DNA from 3 places in the Streptomyces sp. NPDC127190 genome. Region 2 is predicted to be linked to each of the others. Evidence: riboswitches for the same ligand, from Rfam matches in the RefSeq annotation. Region 2 holds a riboswitch; each other region holds the start of a gene.
The links. A riboswitch is a leader RNA that binds a small molecule or an ion and turns the genes downstream of it on or off. The one in region 2 is predicted to bind S-adenosylmethionine.
Positions count from the first base shown of each region.

Region 1: it holds a riboswitch for S-adenosylmethionine, as region 2 does, so the genes downstream of both, ACFVIU_RS20225 (aminotransferase class V-fold PLP-dependent enzyme) here and thrC (threonine synthase) in region 2, are expected to answer to the same signal.
Region 3: it holds a riboswitch for S-adenosylmethionine, as region 2 does, so the genes downstream of both, ACFVIU_RS32395 (amino acid ABC transporter permease) here and thrC (threonine synthase) in region 2, are expected to answer to the same signal.

Region 1 is NZ_JBHXVE010000012.1:153,279-160,490, reverse strand. Features, by position in the region: gene ACFVIU_RS20240 (3-oxoacyl-ACP synthase III family protein) at 1-775, opposite strand, end outside; gene trpD (anthranilate phosphoribosyltransferase) at 1,283-2,347, shown strand; gene ACFVIU_RS20230 (undecaprenyl diphosphate synthase family protein) at 2,919-3,593, shown strand; SAM riboswitch class IV at 3,696-3,812, shown strand; gene ACFVIU_RS20225 (aminotransferase class V-fold PLP-dependent enzyme) at 3,990-5,351, shown strand; gene ACFVIU_RS20220 (Lrp/AsnC family transcriptional regulator) at 5,388-5,669, opposite strand; gene ACFVIU_RS20215 (rhomboid family intramembrane serine protease) at 5,666-6,406, opposite strand; gene ACFVIU_RS20210 (hypothetical protein) at 6,561-6,800, shown strand; gene ACFVIU_RS20205 (NYN domain-containing protein) at 6,845-7,212, shown strand, end outside.
Region 2 is NZ_JBHXVE010000019.1:152,041-159,252, reverse strand. Features, by position in the region: gene ACFVIU_RS27160 (GlxA family transcriptional regulator) at 1-506, shown strand, start outside; gene groL (chaperonin GroEL) at 601-2,223, opposite strand; gene ACFVIU_RS27150 (cold-shock protein) at 2,592-2,795, opposite strand; gene ACFVIU_RS27145 (MoaD/ThiS family protein) at 3,238-3,513, opposite strand; gene thrC (threonine synthase) at 3,510-4,793, opposite strand; SAM riboswitch class I at 4,812-4,954, opposite strand; gene ACFVIU_RS27135 (glucosyl-3-phosphoglycerate synthase) at 5,117-6,061, shown strand; gene ACFVIU_RS27130 (trehalose-6-phosphate synthase) at 6,144-7,212, shown strand, end outside.
Region 3 is NZ_JBHXVE010000029.1:25,177-32,388, reverse strand. Features, by position in the region: gene ACFVIU_RS32415 (ABC transporter ATP-binding protein) at 1-715, shown strand, start outside; gene ACFVIU_RS32410 (aliphatic sulfonate ABC transporter substrate-binding protein) at 758-1,816, shown strand; gene ACFVIU_RS32405 (putative leader peptide) at 1,993-2,103, shown strand; gene ACFVIU_RS32400 (glutathione S-transferase C-terminal domain-containing protein) at 2,328-3,191, shown strand; SAM riboswitch class IV at 3,257-3,365, shown strand; gene ACFVIU_RS32395 (amino acid ABC transporter permease) at 3,690-4,670, shown strand; gene ACFVIU_RS32390 (amino acid ABC transporter ATP-binding protein) at 4,667-5,464, shown strand; gene ACFVIU_RS32385 (ABC transporter substrate-binding protein) at 5,534-6,559, shown strand; gene ACFVIU_RS32380 (GNAT family N-acetyltransferase) at 6,651-7,212, shown strand, end outside.

The DNA.
Region 1 (7,212 bases), on a different contig from region 2:
AGTCGTCGAAGCCGCAGCGCTTGCGCCACTCCGCGACGTACTTCTCGTTCGGCTGGTGGGTGATGAGGCGGGCGATGTCCTCGTTCCGTACGCCGGCCTTCTCCAGGGCGGTCTCGACGGCCCGCGGGAGCTGCTCCATGGTGACGGTGTAGAGCCGCGCCAGCATCTTCTGGTCGAAGTTTACCGTCAGGGCGCCGGAACCGTGCGCCCAATAGGGAATTTCCATTCCGTCGACGGCACTCGGCTCGACCTTGAGCGCACCCCAGTTCTCACCGAAGGACTGCTCGTGCACGGAGAGAATGGTGGGCTCCTCGCCGGCGGTCAGCAAGGTGGCGGAGGCCCCGTCGCCGAGCACCCGGGATTCCGGGCTCTGCTGGAATTCCTCCAGCCGGGAGACGAAGTTGGTGACCGTGACCACGGCCACCGTGCGGTACTGGCCCGAGTCGATGAAGGCCTTGGCCGTGTTGATCGAGGAGACCCAGGAGCAGCAGCCGTTGTCCACCTGGAGAACCGCTGCCGAGGTCGCGCCCACCGCGTGCTGAATGGCGGTGCCCACACCGGGCGAGAAAGCGTCGTTCAGCTGGGAGGCGCAGATGATGAGATCCACGGTCGCCGGATCCACGCCATTGCGCTCGAGCAGCTTCTCGAGAGCGGCGGTACCCAGCCGGGCGGAGGTGTACTCGGGCCACGCGAAACGTCGTTCGTGAACGCCCGCGAAGAACGCATGGTCACTCAGGTCGCTGTCCTCGGAAAGCAGCTCACTGTTTCGAACCACTTTTTCCGGCATGAAATTGACTACATCGACAACGCGAGTCGATACCACAAAAATTCCCAATCTTCGCGGTGGGAGTGCTAGTCATGCATTGACCGGGAGAACCAGGAGAGGTGTGGCGGAAAGAAAAAAGAGAATGCGCTGCACGTTCCCCCCTCGAGTCCCCCGTTGACGCTTTGGAGTGGCGTTTATGTCGAGCGTGCTTGCAAGTGGCGCAAAAGCGATGGCAACTCTATGATCATCACGGTCACGGCCAGATCTCAGTTAGGTAACCGTAAGGTAACGGTCGCTCTGGGGGGAAGATATCCGCGATGTCCGGGTGTGCCAGGAAAAGCGGCCTGGACTTCGTTCAACATGCATTGGTTCCGGTGTTCAAACGTAAGATTCCTTACTTTTGAGTGGTCGCACTGTGAGACCGGCGCCCCCGTGCCCCGCCCGGCTGGATAGGCTGGGAGCCTCCCCGCGCGCGCGGTGGTGGATGGCTGAAACCGACGACTCAGGAGCGGCCGTATGAGCGCTGTGACCCCCGCTGGAGGCGACACCGCGGCGGGCCGTTCCTGGCCCGAGGTGCTGAACGCCCTGCTGTCCGGGCGCGACCTGGACGCCGGTGCGACGTACTGGGCGATGGACCGGATCATGCGCGGCGAGGCCACGGACGCGCAGATCGCCGGGTTCGTGGTGGCGCTGCGGGCCAAGGGTGAGACGGTGGAGGAGATCACCGGGCTGGTGGACGCGCTGTACCGGCACGCCACCGTCATCGAGGTCTCCGGGAACACCGTCGACATCGTCGGAACGGGCGGGGACGGCGCCAAGACCGTCAACATCTCCACGATGTCCTCGATCGTCATCGCCGGTACCGGCGCCAAGGTCGTCAAGCACGGCAACCGGGCCGCTTCCTCGGCCTCCGGCGCGTCCGATGTGCTGGAGGCGCTCGGCGTCAACCTGGACCTGGCGCCGAAGCGGGTGGCCGAGGTCGCCGAGGAGGCCGGCATCACGTACTGCGCCGCGGTGAAGTTCCACCCGGCGCTGCGCCATGTGGCCGCCGCGCGCGGCCAGTTGGGGATCCGCACCGTCTTCAACGCGCTCGGCCCGCTGGCCAACCCGGCCCGGGTCAAGGCGCAGGCCGTCGGTGTCGCCGACCCCCGGATGGCCCCGATCATGGCCGGCGTCTTCGCCGCCCGCGGCCACTCGTCCCTGGTCTTCCGCGGCGACGACGGGCTCGACGAGCTGACGACCACGGCCACCTCGCGGGTGTGGGTGGTACGCGACGGCAAGGTGACCGAGGAGGCCTTCGACCCGCGGGACGTGGGGCTGGAACTGGTGCCCGTCGAGGCGCTGCGCGGGGCGGACGCCACCTACAACGCGGGTGTCGCGCGGCGGCTGCTGGACGGCGAGAAGGGACCCGTGCGGGACGCCGTGCTGCTGAACTCCGCGGCCGCGCTGGTCGCCCTGGAGCCGGGCCCGGGGTCCCTGGCGGAGCAGCTGCGGGACGGGATGGACCGCGCGGCCGAGTCGATCGACTCCGGGGCTGCGGCCCGGCTTCTCGAGCGGTGGGTCGCGGCCACCAACGCCTGACGTCCGCCCGGCGGGGCGGCCGCACAAGTCGCCCCGCACTGCGGGAAATTGGCGTCAGATCTTGATCACCTGGCCGGGTCTGTGGATATGCTAGCGTCAAGTGCATTCCCTCGTGGTGATGTGTGTGCCTCCGCTTTGTCCGGAGCACGCATCTGAACGGGGACAACGAAGGGATGACGGGGGCATGGATGAGGGACAGCTGTACCCAGCCATGGAATAGGAATCCGACGCCGCCGGACCGTCGATTACGTCCGGTCCATACCTGAGCCGACTCGGCTCCGCACCGTTTTCATGTCACTCCGCGCGTGATGCGCGTGTCTTCACCACCGGGCGGCATCGACCGCTCTTCAAGCGCCGGAACATTCTCACCGGCCCTTGCTCTGCCCATTCCGGCCTTCTCGACGGCCGTCACATCCGCAGACCGAACCGGTAACCGCACCCAGCACGGGTGCGGAACAGGCCTGCGCACTCTGGCGACACCCTCTCCTCCCTCGTCGGCATCCCCTCGGACGTGCCGTCGACGCACACCCGCACTTGTTCGCGCCAGCGCATTCAGCAAAAGGAGAACACGGTGACCAACTTGATGCTTCTGCCCGACGGCATGCGCCGCTGGTCCATCGAAAACGGTGTCTCCCTCGACGAGGGCTACAAGGCGATGGCGGACAAGCTCGAAGAGTTCATCGGCTGGACCCGGGAGGAGGGCATCAAGACCCTCTACATCACGACGTCCTCGGTGAAGAACTTCAACCGCCCCGAGGCCGCGGTGACGACGTTCCTCGACGCGTTCGACGACCTGGCCCAGCGCGTCCACGGCAGCTGCAACTTCGCGTACTCCGGCTCCCTGGACCTGGTGCCGGACCGCTACCTCGAATCGCTCGAAACCATGCGGAAGGCGTCGGACACCGACTCGGACTTCACGGTCCACTACATCCTCGGAATGTCCCTCTCCCGCGAGGTCATCGGGATCTTCAACAAGCTCAACGGGAAGATCCCGGTCATGACCGAGGAGATCCTGGCCAGCAACGCGTACGTCCCGGAACAGGTCGACTTCGTCATACGCACCGGCGGCGCCGTCCGCATGTCGTCCTTCTTCCCGCTGATGTCCCCGTACGCCGAGCTGTACTTCTCCCCGCTGCTGTTCCCGGACGTCACGCGGGCCGACTTCGACGCCGCGATGAAGGACCTCCGCAACCGCGAGCGGCGCTACGGCGGCTACCCGGAGTCCGGCATGCCCGAGTCGAGCTGACGGCACGACCGACGGCCTCGGCATGCCTCGCCGGCATGCCGAGGTCCCGATATACGGACAGGAGTTGCGGCGCGGCGATCAGCTCCGTTACGTTCCTGTCCAGGTCATGAGCGACAGCCACAAGGCCCCGGCCGGCTGTCCGGCAACCCTCCGTCCGTGGCGGGGTGCCCCGGGTGAGGACCAGGTCGTAGGCAGCGAGGTCTACGGCAAGCGCGGACCCCTCGCACGCTGAGTCGAAGCGTGGACCAGGGGTCCTGGTCGTCGAGGAGTCTTCCGTGAGCAAGCGAATGCGTTAGGGCCGCCGAGCCCCGCCTCCGCGCACCCTTTTCCCCTTTCTCCGTGCTTGAGCGACCTCTGCTCGCGCGGTGATCCCACACGCCTCACGGGAGTTCCGCCATGTCCGTCTCCACCGCTGCCGCCGACCAGTCCGTTTGTGCCCCTCTGCCGGTTCTGGGGCGGGATGTCACCGTTCCGCTAGTCACCGGCGGCGAGGTCACCTACGCGGCCCTCGACTACGCGGCCAGCGCCCCCGCCCTGCAGCGCGTCTGGGACGACGTCGCCGCCTACGCCCCCTACTACGGCAGCGTCCACCGTGGCGCCGGCTATCTCTCCCAGCTCTCCACCGACCTCTTCGAGAACGCCCGCCGCACGGTCTCCGACTTCCTCGGCTGCCGCCCCGGCGACCAGGTGGTCTTCACCCGCTCCACCACCGACTCGCTGAACCTGCTGGCCCGCGCGCTGCCCGCCGGCTGCCAGGTCTTCGTCTTCGAGACCGAGCACCACGCCTCCCTGCTGCCCTGGCAGGACACCCGGGTCACCTACCTCGACGCCCCGCGCACCCCGCGGCAGGCGGTCGAGACCCTGGAGCGGGCGCTCGCCGCCCGCGAGCCCCACGGCCCGGCCCTGGTCTGTGTGACCGGTGCCTCCAACGTCACCGGCGAGCTGTGGCCGGTGCGCGAGCTGGCCGCCGCCGCGCACGCGCACGGCGCCCGGATCGTCGTGGACGCCGCCCAGCTCGTCCCGCACCAGCCGGTGGACGTCCGCGACCTCGACGTCGACTGGATCGCCTTCTCCGGACACAAGCTGTACGCGCCGTTCGGCTCCGGCGTCCTGGCCGGCCGCGCGGACTGGCTGCGCGCGGCCGAGCCGTACCTCGCGGGCGGCGGCGCCAGCCGCACGGTCACCCGGCGCCCGGACGGCGGGGTGGAGGTGGCGTGGCACGAGAGCGCGGCCCGGCACGAGGCCGGCTCGCCGAACGTCATCGGCGCCTACTCCATCGCGTCGGCCTGCAAGGCGCTCACCGAGGCCGGCTGGGACACCCTGGTCGCCCGTGAGCAGCACCTGATCCGCCGGGTGCGCGAGGGGCTCGCCGAGATCCCCGAGGTGCGGGTCCTCTCCCTGTTCGGCGACGACGCCCCGCGCGTCGGGGTGATCTCCTTCGTGGTCGACGGCTGGAACAGCTCCCACTTCGCCGCCGCCCTCTCCGCGGAGTACGGCATCGGCGTCCGCGACGGCCTGTTCTGCGCCCACCCCCTGGTCCGCACGCTGCTGGGCAGCGACCCGCAGACCCAGGGCGAGTGCGGTGCGCCGGAGGCGGCCCCGGGCGAGAAGTCCCTCAACGCCGTGCGCGTCAGCTTCGGCGCGGGCACCCCCGACGAGCACGTCGACCGTTTTGTGAGCGCGGTCCGGGAACTGGTCAGGGACGGTGCCAAGTGGACGTACCGCACGGAGGACGGCCGCTGCGTGCCGGCGGTGTGAGGGGCCGTACCTCCCGATGAGGCGGTGTCCGGACGGTCAGGAGTCGAGGCCGATCGCGAACGCCGCCTCCAGGTCGTGCTGGGAGTAGGTACGGAACGCCACATGCGTGTCCGTGCCCTCCACGCCGGGGATCTTGCTGATCCGGCCCGGGATCACCTCGGCGAGGTCCTCGTGCTCCCGCACCCTGACCATCGCGATCAGGTCGTACGTCCCCGTCACGGAGAACACCTCGCTCACCGAGTCCAGCGAAGCGATCTGCTCCGCGATCTCGGGGATCCGGTCCACGCTGGTCTTGATCAGGACGATCGCGGTGATCACGGCTGCTTCTCTCCCTCGGGCGCCTGGGCAGGGGCGGCTTTCACTCTATCCGTACGGCCGTAGCGCACCCACGCGTAGCCGAAGCCCAGCCCGAAGCCCACCAGGTGCGCCAGATACGCCACCCCCGGGCCCTGTCCGGCCCGCCCCGCCGAGAGCCACTGGAGCGCCGCCCAGAACGGCAGCACGACCCAGGCCGGGAACCGTACCGGCAGGAAGAGGAGGAACGGCAGAAGACTGGTCACGCGTGCCCGCGGGAACAGGTAGAGGAAGGCGCCGAGGACCGCCGAGATCGCTCCGGAGGCCCCCACCAGCGACTGCTCCGAGGCCGCGTTGGCGGCCGCGTAACCGAGCAGGGCCAGGTAGCCGCAGCCGACGTAGAAGAGCGTGTACTCCACCCGGCCCATCCGCTCCTCGGTCATCGCGCCGAAGACGAAGAGGAAGAGCATGTTGCCGAGCAGATGCACCCAGCTCCCGTGCACGAACAGCGCGGTGAGCGGGGTGAGCGCCGCCCTCGGCACGCCCTCGAACAGCTCGGCCGGGACCACGCCCCAGCGGTGGAAGTACACGCGCTGCGCGGCGAGCAGGGACTCCCCGGAGCCGTACGCCCCGGTGAGCCCGGAGGCCGGGCCCAGCACGAAGATCACACAGCACAGGGCGATGAGGGTGTAGGTCATCGGTGCCGATGTGTTCCGGACCGCCCTCACGGTCCGGCCCGCCGTGCTCCAGTTGCCGATCATGGACACAGAGCATGACGTAAGGGGACGCAAGGGGATAGACCGCCTCGCCGCCGTGAACGGACGGGCGGCGAGTCCCCGGCAGGCCGTAGGGTTACGGCCACACGGGTCCGCCCCCCGGGCGCGGACCGACCCGAGAAGGAAGCGAACAGCCACGATGACGGTTCCCCTGCCGACCGCCACGACGCGTTGGCGCTGCACCCTGTGCGGCAACCTCACCCGGTTCGACGTGACCCGTTCCTCGAAGGTGGTCGAGTACGTGCACCTCGACCTGGCGGGTGAGCCGAAGGTGGAGGAGCGCGAGGTGGTCAGTGAGACCATCGAGTCGGTGCGCTGCCGTTGGTGCAACGCGGTGGACCAGGTGGAACTCGTGGACAGGCCGGGCGCCGACTCCTGAGCGGAGCGGCCCCGGGTACAGCGGACGGCTTAGGGGTGTGACGGATGGTGGAGACCGCAGGCGGGGGGCCGGAAGACGGCACCGCTGAGGTGCTTGACCGTCCGCTGCCCGACGGCGTGCGCCGCAGGGTCGTACAGATCGTCTCGGACGGCTTCGGCGGGCTGACCGTGGCGGAACTGCCCGCGCAGCTGCGGCAGTATGCCCGGTTCGCCCCCAACCGCCGGGCGAAGTTCGCCGGGAACGCCATGGCGGCGGCGCTGGAGACCGATCCGCTGTTCCGGCAGCGCATCGGGGAGAAGTTCAGAGAGGCGCATCCGGAACTCGCCGGCGCCCTGGACTCCGGCTCGCCGCCCCCGGCCGCGGACCCGCTCGATGTGGCGGCCGCGGCCTATGTACTGCGCCCCGCGGGCTG
Region 2 (7,212 bases):
GCGACATCCTCACCTCGGCCGGGGCCGCGTCCGGTGTGGATGTGTGCCTGCACCTCGTCCGCAAGGACCACGGCAGCGAGGTGGCGAACCGGGTCGCGCGGCGGTGCGTGGTGCCGCCGTGGCGGGACGGCGGGCAGGCGCAGTACATCGAACAGCCGGTGCCGGAGCCGTCCGCGGCCGGAACCGCGGCGACCCGCGAGTGGGCGCTGCGGCGGCTGGACGAGCCGCTGACGCTGGCCGACCTCGCCGGGCACGCCCGGATGAGCCTGCGGACGTTCGCCCGCCGGTTCCAGGACGAGGTGGGGATGAGCCCGGGGCGGTGGCTGATCCAGCAGCGGGTGCTGCGGGCGCGGGAACTGCTGGAGTCCAGCGACCTGCCCGTCGAGCAGATCGCCGGGAAGGCCGGGTTCGGGACGCCCGCCTCGCTGCGGCAGCATCTGCACGCCGCGATCGGGGTGTCGCCGCAGGCGTACCGCCGTACCTTCCGGGCCGCGGCCGGTTGTTGAGCGGGGGCGGCCCGGGGGAACGCCCGAGGGCGGTACCCCCGGCCGGGAAGCCGGTGGTACCGCCCTCGGAGAAGGACAGATGATCCGCGGGGGATCAGAAGTCCATGTCACCGCCCGGCATGCCGCCGCCGGCCGGCGCAGCGGCCTTCTCCGGCTTGTCGGCGATGACGGCCTCGGTGGTGAGGAACAGCGCGGCGATGGAGGCGGCGTTCTGGAGCGCGGAACGGGTCACCTTCGCCGGGTCGATGATGCCCTCGGCGACCAGGTCGACGTACTCGCCGGTCGCGGCGTTCAGGCCGTGGCCCGGGGTCAGGTTGCGCACCTTCTCCACCACGACACCGCCCTCGAGGCCGGCGTTGACGGCGATCTGCTTCAGCGGGGCCTCGAGCGCGATGCGCACGGCGTTGGCGCCGGTCGCCTCGTCACCCTCGAGCTCCAGCTTCTCGAAGACCTGGGAGGCCTGGAGCAGGGCCACGCCACCACCGGCGACGATGCCCTCCTCGACGGCGGCCTTCGCGTTGCGGACGGCGTCCTCGATGCGGTGCTTGCGCTCCTTGAGCTCCACCTCGGTGGCGGCACCGGCCTTGATGACGGCCACGCCGCCCGCGAGCTTGGCCAGGCGCTCCTGGAGCTTCTCGCGGTCGTAGTCCGAGTCGCTGTTCTCGATCTCGGCGCGGATCTGGTTCACGCGGCCCGCGACCTGCTCGCTGGCGCCGGCACCGTCGACGATCGTGGTCTCGTCCTTGGTGATGACGACCTTGCGGGCCTTGCCCAGCAGGTCCAGCGTGGCGTTCTCCAGCTTGAGGCCGACCTCCTCGGAGATGACCTCGCCGCCCGTGAGGATGGCGATGTCGCCGAGCATGGCCTTGCGGCGGTCGCCGAAGCCCGGGGCCTTGACGGCGACGGACTTGAAGGTGCCGCGGATCTTGTTGACGACCAGGGTCGACAGGGCCTCGCCCTCGACGTCCTCGGCGATGATCAGCAGCGGCTTGCCCGACTGCATGACCTTCTCCAGGAGCGGGAGCAGGTCCTTGACCGAGGAGATCTTGGAGTTGGCGATGAGGATGTACGGGTCCTCGAGCACCGCCTCCATGCGCTCCATGTCGGTCGCGAAGTAGGCGGAGATGTAGCCCTTGTCGAAGCGCATACCCTCGGTGAGCTCCAGCTCCAGACCGAAGGTGTTGCTCTCCTCGACGGTGATGACGCCTTCCTTGCCGACCTTGTCCATGGCCTCGGCGATCAGCTCGCCGATCTGGGTGTCGGCGGCGGAGATGGACGCGGTGGAGGCGATCTGCTCCTTGGTCTCGACGTCCTTCGCCTGCTCCAGGAGGGCGGCGGAGACGGCCTCGACGGCCTTCTCGATACCGCGCTTCAGAGCCATCGGGTTGGCGCCGGCCGCGACGTTGCGCAGGCCTTCCTTGACCAGGGCCTGGGCGAGAACGGTCGCGGTGGTCGTACCGTCACCGGCGACGTCGTCCGTCTTCTTGGCGACTTCCTTGACCAGCTCGGCGCCGATCTTCTCGTACGGGTCCTCGAGCTCGATCTCCTTGGCGATGGAGACACCATCGTTGGTGATCGTGGGGGCGCCCCACTTCTTCTCGAGGACGACGTTGCGACCCTTGGGGCCGAGCGTCACCTTGACGGCGTCCGCGAGCTGGTTCATGCCGCGCTCGAGGCCGCGCCGCGCCTCCTCGTCGAACGCGATGATCTTGGCCATGTGAAGTGGTCCCTCCAGGACTGGGGGTGATTCCTTCGGACCGCGCCCGCGCCCGCGACGGACGGCCAGCCGACCAGTGGTTCCTTGCCCCACCCGGTCCGCGGCCTCACCGACCCGGTCCTTCTTTGTCACTCTCACCTTCAGAGTGCTAACGCCAATGATTAGCACTCGGCATGGTCGAGTGCAAGCGCCTCCCACGGTCCGGCGGGGAGTCTCCGCCCCGGGCGAACGGGCGCATGCGGCCGCCGGGGCACGCGCGCAAGCGCAGACGCAGACGCAGGCACAAGCACAGGCACAGGCACAGGCACGCCGAAGGGCCCGCACCCCGGGAGGTGCGGGCCCTTCGGCGAAGAACGCTTGCTTTACGTTCAGGCGGTGACGCGAACCATGTCGGCCTGCGGACCCTTCTGGCCCTGCGAGATCTCGAACTCGACCCGCTGGCCCTCTTCCAGGGTGCGGTAGCCGTCCATCTGAATCGCGCTGTAGTGGACGAAGACGTCCGCACCACCGTCGACCGCGATGAAGCCGTACCCCTTCTCCGCGTTGAACCACTTGACGGTGCCCTGAGCCATGCCTAACTCCCCTATTACTGGCCCTTGCACAGATCCACACTTCGCGGACCCGGGTCAGACCTCACCCCCCAAATCGGTCGGGGGCGTGCGCCGGAACGCGTCGACCGCGGCTGAATGTATCTGTCCAACTGCCGTCTGCAACAGGTCAATCGGACGAGAAATCTGGACGCACCCGATCCGGAATGTGCCAAGAATCAGGGAGAATTCAGGGCAAGTCGGGCTCCACAAAGGGAACGAAAGCCGCATAAAACACGCACACTTTGGCTACTTCTTGTCGTGCGGGCGGCACCATTCCAGGGCCCGCGACCCGTAGGCCCGCAACCCGGTTCCCCAACTCTATCGCGCTCAATCACACTGAATGGCCCCCTCCGCTTCTATCGCGGAAGGGGCCATTCGATAAACGCTCGGTAATCCCGGCTACCGTCGGTTACCGGGTTAATGCTCAGCCGCCGGCGACCGCCGGGATGATGGAGATGCCCGCGCCGTCCGGGGTGGCCGTCTCCAGCCCCTGCTCGAAGCGGACGTCGTCGTCGTTGACGTACACGTTCACGAACCGGCGCAGCTTGCCCTGGTCGTCCAGGACGCGGGCGGCGATGCCCGTGTGGTTCTTCTCCAGGTCCGCGATGACCTCGGCGAGGGTCGCCCCCTCGGCGGGCACCTCGGCCTGACCGCCGGTGTAGGTGCGCAGGATGGTGGGGATGCGAACGGTCACGCTCATGCGAGGCCAGCCTCTCGGAAGGAGTCCAGGGTGGGGCGGATGGTCGCGGTCAGGCCGGTGCCGGCCACCGCGTCCAGGGTCTTCAGGCCGTCGCCGGTGTTCAGCACGACCGTGGTCTTCGCCGGGTCCAGCAGGCCCTGCTTGAGCAGCTTGCGGGTGACGCCGACGGTCACCCCGCCCGCCGTCTCCGCGAAGATGCCCTCCGTGCGGGCCAGCAGCTTGATGGCGTCCACGACCTCCTCGTCCGTGACGTCCTCCACCGCACCGCCGGTGCGCCGGGCGATGTCCAGGACGTACGGCCCGTCGGCCGGGTTGCCGATGGCGAGGGACTTGGCGATCGTGTTCGGCTTCTGCGGCCGTACGACGTCGTGCCCGGCCTTGAAGGCGGTCGACACCGGGGAGCAGCCCTCCGCCTGGGCGCCGAAGATCTTGTACGGCCGGTCCTCGACCAGGCCGAGCTTGATCAGCTCCTGGAGCCCCTTGTCGATCTTGGTGAGCTGGGAGCCGGAGGCGATCGGTACCACGATCTGGTCGGGCAGCCGCCAGCCGAGCTGCTCGCAGATCTCGTACGCGAGCGTCTTGGAGCCCTCGGCGTAGTACGGGCGCAGGTTGACGTTGACGAAGCCCCAGCCCTCGCCGGCCGGGTCGCCGATCAGCTCGGAGCAGAAGCGGTTCACATCGTCGTAGTTGCCCTCGATGCCGACCAGCTCGCCGCCGTAGACCGCGGCCATGACGACCTTGCCCTGCTCCAGGTCGTGCGGGATGAACACGCACGAGCGGAAGCCGGCCCGGGCGGCGGCGGCGCCGACGGCACCGGCCAGGTTGCCGGTCGAGGAGCAGGACAGGGTGGTGAAGCCGAAGGCGCGCGCCGCCTCCAGGGCCTGGGCGACGACCCGGTCCTTGAAGGAGTGCGTCGGGTTGCCGGAGTCGTCCTTCACGTACAGACCGCCGGTCACGCCCAGCTCACCGGCGAGGTTGTCCGCCTTGACGAGCTTGGTCCAGCCGGGGTTGAGGTTCGGCTTGTCGGCCACGTCGGCGGGGACGGGCAGCAGCGGCGCGTACCGCCAGATGTTCGCGGGGCCCGACTCGATCGTCCGGCGCAGTTCCTCGGGGTCGTGGCCGGAGAAGTCGTAGGCGATCTCCAGCGGGCCGAAACACTCCTCGCAGGCGAAGACCGGGCCGAGCGGAACGCGGTGACCGCACTCGCGACAGCTCAGGGCCGAGGCCGGACCGAGGTCGACGGCGGAGTCAAGGGGGGTTTCAACTGTCTGCGCAGCCATGTGAGGCGAGGCCCTTTCTCCTCATCTTCCTCACGGCGCATCTCGCCGTGAGACGGATTTGGCACCTTCCCTAGCCGGGAGCCTCGATATGGAGAACGAGACCGACTGGAGGGTTGCCGGGGCTTCATCGGGCCGTTTCCCTCTGCCCCTCTGGATGAGCTGTATGCGATTGTCAACGCCGCTTGACACCCCGACATGCGATGGTCATCGGCGTTGTTCAAGACTGTAACCGAAGGCCAGGACAGTTGAGATAGACGTCCGAACCGCGAGATGGATCACACGGCGCACCTCGTGTGATCACGAACAGTGAGGAGCCGCAGACCGTGCTGGAAGAAGTCGAGCGCTGGCTGGCCACCCGCTCCTGGTCCGTGGCCGATCGCCCGCTCCACCGGATACTGGCCGCCAAACAGCGCACCGGCCAGACGATCAGCGTCGTCCTGCCCGCGCTCAACGAGGAGGCGACGGTCGGGGAGATCGTCGCCGTGATCCGGCACGACCTCGTCGAACAGGTCCCGCTCGTCGACGAGATCGTCGTCGTGGACTCCGGCTCCACCGACGGCACCTCCAGGGTCGCGGCGGCCGCCGGCGCCCGGGTCGTGCACCGCGACGCGATCCTGCCCCGCATCCCGGCCGTCCCCGGCAAGGGCGAGGTGCTGTGGCGCTCCCTCCTGGTCACCCACGGGGACCTCGTCTGCTTCATCGACGCGGACCTGCGGGACTTCTCCTCCGACTTCGTCACCGGGCTGGTCGGCCCGCTGCTCACCGAGCCGGACGTGGACCTCGTCAAGGGCATGTACGACCGTCCGCTCGCCGGTGCCACCGGGCAGGGCGGCCGGGTCACCGAACTGATGGCCCGCCCGCTGCTCAACATGCACTGGCCGCAGCTGGCCGGGTTCGTGCAGCCGCTGGGCGGCGAGTACGCCGCCCGCCGCTCACTGCTGGAGCAGCTGCCCTTCCCCGTCGGGTACGGCGTGGAGCTGGGCATGCTGGTGGACTCGCTGCACCTGGTGGGGCTGGACGCACTGGCCCAGGTGGACCTGGGGGTGCGCAAGCACCGGCACCAGGACGGACAGGCGCTCGGCCGGATGGCGGCGGCCATCTACCGCACCGCCCAGCTCCGCCTCGCCCGCGGCCATCTGGTCCGCCCCTCGCTCACCCAGTTCGAGCGGGGCGCGGACGGCTTCGAACCGCGCACCTACTCGGTGGACACCGAGGAGCGGCCGCCGATGGTGGAGATCGCGGAGTACGCCGAGCGCAAGGTGGCGTGAACGGCCGGGGCCGTCGTATACGGCGGCCGTACCGGGCGGGCCGTACGTTTGAGCGTTTCCGGGCCGGGCTAGGTTGAGGCGTATGTCTTCCACGCACGGTGCTGAGGTGCTGGTCGCGTCCAATCGCGGCCCCGTTTCCTATCAGGTGCGCGAGGACGGCTCGCTGGACGCCAGACGTGGCGGCGGCGGGCTGGTCTCCGGGCTGTCGGCGATCGGGCCGAGCGCGCAGGCGGTGTGGGTGTGCGCCGCGCTGAGCGACGCGGACCGCGAGGCGGTACGGCGGTCCCACGACGGGCGGCGGCTGTCGGTGGACGCGACCGGCGGGCAGCTGGTCCGCATGCTCGACATCGATCCGGCCGTGTTCGCCGACGCGTACAACGGCATCGCCAACTCGGTGCTCTGGTTCGTCCACCACATGCTGTACCAGACCCCGCTGGAGCCCGTCTTCGACGCGGAGTTCCGGCGGCAGTGGGCGTCGTACGAGGCCTACAACCGGGCGTTCGCCGAGGCGCTGGCCGAGGAGGCGGCCGAGGGCGCGGCGGTGCTGGTGCAGGACTACCACCTGTGCCTGGTGCCGGGCATGCTCCGCGCGCTCCGCCCCGACCTGCGCATCGGTCACTTCTCGCACACGCCGTGGGCGCCGCCGGAGTACTTCGCGCTGCTTCCGGACGACATCCGCGCGCAGCTGCTCGGCGGCATGCTCGGCGCGGACCGGGTGGCGTTCCTGACCCACCGCTGGGCGGACGCGTTCGCCGCCTGCGCGCGGGCGGTGCTGCCGGGCGGGGTGCCGGCCGGCACGGAGATCGGGGTGCACGGGCTCGGCGCGGACGCGGACTTCCTGCGCAAGCGGGCGCACGAACCGGACGTCGAGGAACGGATGGCGGCGCTCCGGGAGGAGATCGGCGCCGGCCGCCGCACCATCGTGCGGGTCGACCGCACCGAGCTGTCCAAGAACATCGCGCGCGGGCTGCTGGCGTACGGGCAGCTGCTGGAGGACCACCCCGAGTGGCGCGAGCGCGTCGTCCACGTCGCCTTCGCGTATCCGTCCCGGCAGGACCTCGCGGTCTACCGGGACTACACGGCCGAGGTACGGCGGGTCGCGGACGACCTCAACTCCCGTTACGGCACGCCGGGCTGGACCCCGGTCGTGC
Region 3 (7,212 bases), on a different contig from region 2:
AACGGAGTTCCGCCGGCGGACCGGAGTCGTCGTCGAGCAGGTGGTCCGCCGCTTCGGCGACCGGACGGTGCTCGACGGCCTCGATCTCACCATCGCCGACGGGGAGTTGGTGATCCTGCTCGGCCCCTCGGGCTGCGGCAAGAGCACCCTGCTGCGTCTGCTCGCCGGACTCGACCGGCCCGACGGCGGGCGGGTGGAGGTCCCGGCCCGGCGCGCGATCGTCTTCCAGGCCGACCGGCTGCTGCCGTGGCAGCGGGTGCTGCGCAACGTCACGCTCGGCCTGCACGGGCCCGACGCCGAACAGCGGGCCCGCGACGTGCTCGCCGAGGTCGGACTCGCGGGCCGCGAGAAGGCGTGGCCGAAGGAACTCTCCGGCGGCGAGGCCGGGCGGGTCTCCCTCGCCCGGGCATTGGTCTCGGAGCCCGAACTCGTCCTGCTCGACGAACCGTTCGCGGCGCTCGACGCCATCACCAGGCTGCGCATGCACGACCTCGTCCGCGCGCTGCGCACCAGGCACCAGGCCGCCATGCTGCTCGTCACCCACGACGTCGACGAGGCCATCGCCCTGGCGGACCGCATCGTCGTCATGAGCAACGGCCGCATCGGCACCTCGCACGAGGTCCGGCTCCCCGCCGCCGACCGCGAAGCGAGCGTCGCCCGCGAGGAGCTCCGCGCCCGGCTCCTGGAAGACCTCGGCCTCGCCGGCCGCCACTGACCTCAGCGAACACCCTCACCCGGCACAGAAAGAACGACGACCATGCGCAGAAGAACCACCGGACTCATCGCCATCCTCGGCTCGCTCACCCTGGCGGGCACCCTCGTCGCGTGCGGATCGCCGTCGTCGGACACGCCCGCGCCGCTGAGCAACGCCGCCGACGCACGCGATGCCAAGCACCCCGAGTGGAGCAAGTACACCTTCACCATCGGCGACAACGGCGGTGACGGCAGCCAGGAACTGGCCAAGGTCACCGGCGTGTTCGACAACGCCCCCTACAAGGTGAAGTTCGCCCGCTTCACCTACGGCCCGCCGCTCATCCAGGCCGCCGCCTCCGGCGACATCGACCTCGGCAGCGTCGGCGACGTACCGCCGATCACCGGTGCCGCGAAGGAGTACGGCTTCAAGATCGTCGCCGTGAACCGCTCGCTCACGCCCGACCAGGCGGTGGAGAACATCATCGTGCCCAAGGGCTCCGAGCTGAGGACGGCCGCGGACCTCAAGGGCAAGAAGATCGCCGTCCCGCAAGGCAGTTCGGCCCACGGTCTGGCCCTCAACGCCCTGAAGAGCGTCGGTCTCACCCCCAAGGACGTGAAGCTGGTCTTCCTCGACCCGGCGGCCGGCGCGACCGCGTTCAACACCGGCAAGGTGGACGCCTGGTCGATCTGGAACCCGCAGTCCGCGATCGCGGTCAAGAACGGTGCCCGGATCCTGGTGAAGGGGCTCCCGCCGATCGACCAGACGAGCAGCTACTACGTCGCCAGTGACTCCTCGCTGAAGGACGAGGCCAAGCGTGCGGCCCTCACGGACGTCCTGAAGAGGCTGTCGCGGGAGTTCGCCTGGGGCGTCAAGAACCCGGAGAAGTACGCGCAGGCGCTGGCGAAGGAGCAGGGCATCCCGCTCGCCGACGCCAAGGCCTCCCTGGCCGCCTACTCGAACCGGGTCACCCCGGTGGAGCAGCCGGACATCGCACTGGAGCAGCATCTCGCCGACGCCTTCCTGGACGCGGGCCAGATCACCAAGAAGGTCGACGTCGAGTTGATCACCGACAACCTTCTCCCCGCCGGTTACGACAGCTCCAAGCTCAAGGTCACCTCATGAGCGCACCGGCGAGTGCCCACGCCTGACCCCCTCCCGGAGCGACCGCACCCGACCGGGCGGCCACGGCGGGCGTGCCGCCGTCCATCGGGATGTCCGCCATGCGGGACGGACCCCTTGACGTCCGTGGCCGGTGCATCGACACTCGGTAAGGAATCCTAGCGAACAGGTAGGGAAACATGAGGCGCCTTGCTCCGGTCACCGTCCGAGTGAGCCGTTCGCCTCTGCTGACTTCCCGACGTCACATCGACCTGCTCCGCGTGTGCAGCGCGCTCGGCCGCATGGGCTGACCTGCGCAGCTACCACGCCGACGCCCCCCCACGGCACATCGTGCCGTTCGGCGTGCCCAGGTGAGCCCCGCTCAGGTTTCCGTCGTCGCATCCCCGTAGCCCCAGCGGGCCCGGCACCGAGTGCCGGGCCCGCCCTCCGGGCGAAGGAGGGGGATCCGGCCACGGGGCCCGGCCCGATGTCGCATCCGCCGCGCGGACGTCCGCGCCCGCTTTCGGGGAGAGTCATGACCGTCACCACGCCGGCCGCCCACGTTTCCGTCCGCCCCGCGCCCGCCTTCCTCGGCCGCATCGGCAGGGACGCACGCAGCGGCCACTACCCGGTGCCAGGCCGCTACCGGCTCCATCTGTCGACCGCGTGTCCCGACGGCCTGCGCATCGCCGTCACCCACACCCTGCTCGGCCTGGACGACATCTGTCCGGTCACCTTCCTGCCCGCCGTCCCCGACTGTCCCGAGGGCGGCTACTCGGCCCTGCGTCCGCTGTACGAGGCGAGCGCGCACCGCTACTCCGGTCCGGCCGCGGCGCCGGTGCTCAGTGACGGCTGGTCCGGGCGGATCGTCAGCACCCACGACCGGGACATCATGCGCGACCTCGCCCACCGCTTCGACACCTGCGCCCCCTCGCTCTACCCGTGCGGCGCGGAGTCGGAGATCGAGGCCGTGGAGCAGATGTGCAGGGAGGGAATCGAGGGGGCGGCGCAGCGGGCCGGAGCCGTGGGAGCGGACGCGGCGGAACGTGACATGGCACTGGCCACACTGCTGGAGACACTCGGCGCCCTGGACCGCTGGCTGGTCGGCCGCCCCTACCTGATCCGCGACGAAGTCACCGCGGCCGACGTCGAGTTGTGGGTCGCCCTGGTCCGGCTCGACACCGTGCACCGGCACCATCTCGACGCCGCCGCGGTCCAGCGCATCGCCGGCCACCCGGCGCTGTGGTCCTACGCCCGCCGTGTGACCGCCCACCCGGCCTTCGGTGCCCATCTCGACCTCGACGGGATCGACCGCCGCCACCACGCCCGGTGCCGCGGGCTGGAGGCCGCCGGATCGGCCGTCCAGATCCTCGACTGGGCGGCACACTCGGCCCGTTAGCCGTTCCACCTGGTGGAAGGGCGTTGACATACGTTCGGGCCATTGTCTTAACTACGGCCCAGAACGGTCACGAGTGTCAGCGACAAGCCCTGGCTGGCTGACCGGCAACCCTCGCACCGCGGTGGGGTGCCCCAGGTGACGACCCGGCCGATGACACATCGGTAAGCGCGAGGCCCACAGGGCCGGAACAGTGACGGTGACGCCATGTACGCAGCTCCCAGAACGGCCGCACGCCGTTCCCCGGGCTGCGTACGGACGTACACGAGTCTGCTCGTCGCCGACCGCGCCGTCGATCTGCTCCGCGTCAACAGCGCACTGTGTACCGCACCGGGCCGTGCCCGCTGTCGGGGCTGACACCTCCCCCCAGCCCCCGCACTCCCTGACCGACACCGCCCGCGCGGTGTGCCGTCGCCCTTCCCACTCCCGGTCTCCCGCCGACCCGTGCGTCCCCGCACACCGGCGTGGTGCCGGGGTGTTCCCACCCAGCCGGAGCCCACCATGAGCGAACCCCCTGGCGCCACCGTCACGTTGCCCGAGGCGCCTACCGCCACCGAACCGCCCAAGGCCCTCACCGCCCAGCGCGTGCTGCCGTTGCGCCGGCCGGGACGCTGGATCGCCACCGCGGTCGTCCTGGTCCTGGTCGCCCAGTTCGCACACGGGCTGGTGACCAACCCCTTCTACCAGTGGGACCGCTGGAGCTACTGGTTCCTGCGGCCGACCATCCTCGACGGCCTGCTCATCACCCTCGAAGTCACCGCCTACAGCGCCGTGCTGGGCCTCGTCGGCGGTGTCCTGCTCGCCCTGGCCCGGCTGTCGAAGAGCCCGGTGCTGCGCGCGGTCAGCTGGACCTACGTCTGGGCGTTCCGCTCCATCCCGCTCATCGTGGTCCTGATCTTCCTCTACAACTTCAGCGCCCTGTACAAGACGTTGAGCGTCGGCATCCCCTTCGGGCCGGCCTTCTTCTCCTTCGACGAGTCGAAGCTCGCCACCGACATGGTCGTCGCCGTCGTCGGCCTCAGCCTCAACGAGGCCGCCTACGCGGCCGAGGTGGTGCGCGGCGGCATCCTCTCCGTCGACCAGGGCCAGCACGAGGCGGCCGCCGCCCTCGGCCTGCCCAAGGGCTACCAGTTCCGCAGAGTCGTCCTTCCGCAGGCGCTGCGCTCCATCATCCCCAACTACGTCAACCAGCTCATCGGCCTGATCAAGGGCACCTCGCTGGTCTTCTACGTCTCCCTGCTGGACCTGTTCGGCTCCGCGCAGACCATGGGCTCCACCTACCCCGGCGACATCGTGCCGCTGCTGCTGGTCGTCACCGCCTGGTACCTGATCCTGACCAGCGTCGTCTCCGTCATCCAGTTCTACGTCGAGCGGTACTACGCCCGCGGCGCCACCCGCAGCCTGCCGCCCACGCCCCTCCAGAAGCTCCGCACCGGTCTCACCGAGCTGCGGGCCCGCATCCGCCGGGAGGCCGCCGTATGACCGCCAAGACCGCCGACACCCTGGCGGACGTCGAAGCCGCCACCGTCGAGGTCCACGACGTGCACAAGTGGTACGGGACCCACCGCGTCCTGGACGGCGTCGACCTGACGGTCCGTCCGGGGGAGGTCACCGTGATCCTCGGCCCCTCCGGCTCCGGCAAGTCCACCCTGCTGCGGGTCATCAACCACCTGGAGAAGCCCGAGATCGGCCACGTCAGCATCAACGGCGAGCTGATCGGCGTGAAGCGGCAGGGCGACCGGCTCAAGGAGCTGAGCGAGCGGGCCATCCTCACCCAGCGCGGACGGATCGGGTTCGTCTTCCAGAACTTCAACCTCTTCCCGCACCTGACCGTCCTGGACAACGTGGCCGCGGCCCCCGTCGCCACCGGCCGGCTCGGCAGGGCCGAAGCCCAGGAACTGGCCCGCGACCTCCTCGGCCGGGTCGGCCTCGCCGACAAGACCGGCGCCTACCCGCGCCAGCTCTCCGGCGGCCAGCAGCAGCGCGTCGCCATCGCCCGCGCCCTGGCGCTGCGCCCCGGCGTCATCCTCTTCGACGAGCCCACCTCCGCCCTGGACCCCGAACTGGTCGGCGAAGTCCTCGCCGTCATCCGGGACCTGGCCTCCAGCGGCACCACCCTCGTCATCGTCACCCACGAGATCGGCTTCGCCCGCGAGATCGCCGACCGGGTCGTCTTCATCGACGGCGGCAAGATCGTCGAGCAGGGGCCGCCCTCCGAGGTCCTCGACACACCACGGCACGAGCGGACCAGGGACTTCCTCAGCAAGGTCCTGTGACCCGCCGCCCCCACGACCTCCCCCCACGCCACCACCCTCATCACCGCCCCTGAGCGACAAGGAACGGCCATGCGCACCCATGTCACCCGACGCAGCCTGATACGCGGCATCACCGCGGCGACCGCCGTCGCCTCCCTGGCCACCGGGCTCGCCGCCTGCGGTGGCAACAGCGACGCGGCCACCACCGACACCGCCGCCCGGTCCGGCGAGGTCGTCATCGGCCAGGCCTCCAACGGCGCCGCCCAGCAGACCACCATCAAGGTCTCCGAGGTCAAGTCCATCAGCGCCGAACTGCCCGCCGCCCTCAGGAAGAGCGGCAAGCTGGAGATCGGCATCGGCGCCCTGCCCGCCGGCTTCCCGCCGCTCGCCTACGTGGGCAGCGACCAGAAGACCCTCACCGGCGCGGAGCCCGACTTCGGCCGCCTGGTCGCCGCGGTCCTCGGCCTCAAGCCCGAGGTGAAGAACTCCACGTGGGAGAACCTCTTCGTCGGCATCGACAGCGGCAAGGTCGACGTGGCCTTCTCCAACGTCACCGACACCGAAGAACGCAAGAAGAAGTACGAGTTCGCCTCCTACCGGCAGGACAACCTCGCCTTCACCGTGCCGAAGAAGAGCACCTGGAACTTCGGCGGCACCTACGAGAACCTCGCCGGCAAGACCGTCTCCGTGAGCGCGGGGACCAACCAGGAGAAGATCCTCCTGGAGTGGAAGGCGAAGCTCGCCAAGGAGGGCAAGAAGCTCACCGTCAAGTACTTCCAGGACAGCAACAGCGTCTACCTGGCCCTGTCCAGCGGCAAGATCGACGCGTACTTCGGCCCCAACCCCGGCATCGCCTACCACAACAGGCAGACCGCGAACACGCCCAACGCCACCCGCACCGCGGGCACCTACTCGGGCGCCGGAGCGAGCCTCCAGGGCCTGATCGCGGCCACCGCCAAGAAGGACAGCGGCCTGGCCAAGCCGCTCGCCGACGCCATCAACCACCTGATCAAGAACGGTCAGTACGCCGAGTGGCTCAAGGCCTACAACCTCTCCAACGAGGCCGTCGCCACGTCCCAGGTCAACCCGCCCGGACTCCCGCTCGACAACTCCTGACCACCGCGCACCGGGGACCCCACCACCCACCTCGCGGTGGGGTCCCCGGCACGCCGGACACCCCGAGCCGTACCCCGGAGACCGCCACGCCATGTCCGTCACCACCGTCGACGCCACGTCCTCGCACGTCCTGGACAACCCCGCCTGGGGCGCCCTCACCGGACCCCACGCCCACTTCGCCGAACGCATCGGCCACGCCGCCCGCTACCACCAGGACGTGTCCCCCTTCCACGCCCTCTCCGACGAGGACGACCCGCGCGCCTGGGCCGACCTGGCCCGCCTCGTCGGCCCCGGCGGCACCGCCGCGGTACGAGGTGTCACCGAGGCGCCGGACGGCTGGGAGGTCGTCAGCCTCGGACAGGGCGTCCAGCTCGTGGACACCTCCCTGCGCGCCGAGCCCGACCCCGAGGCCGTACGCCTCGGCCCCGACGACGTACCCCAGATCCTCGACCTGGTCGCCCGCACCGAACCCGGCCCCTACCGGCGCCGTACCGTCGAGATGGGCACCTACCTCGGCATCCGCCACCGCGGCCGGCTGATCGCCCTGGCCGGCGAGCGGCTGCGCCCGCCCGGCTGGACGGAGATCAGCGCCGTGTGCACCGACCCCGACCACCGGGGCCGGGGGCTGGCCACCCGTCTGGTCCGTGCCGTCG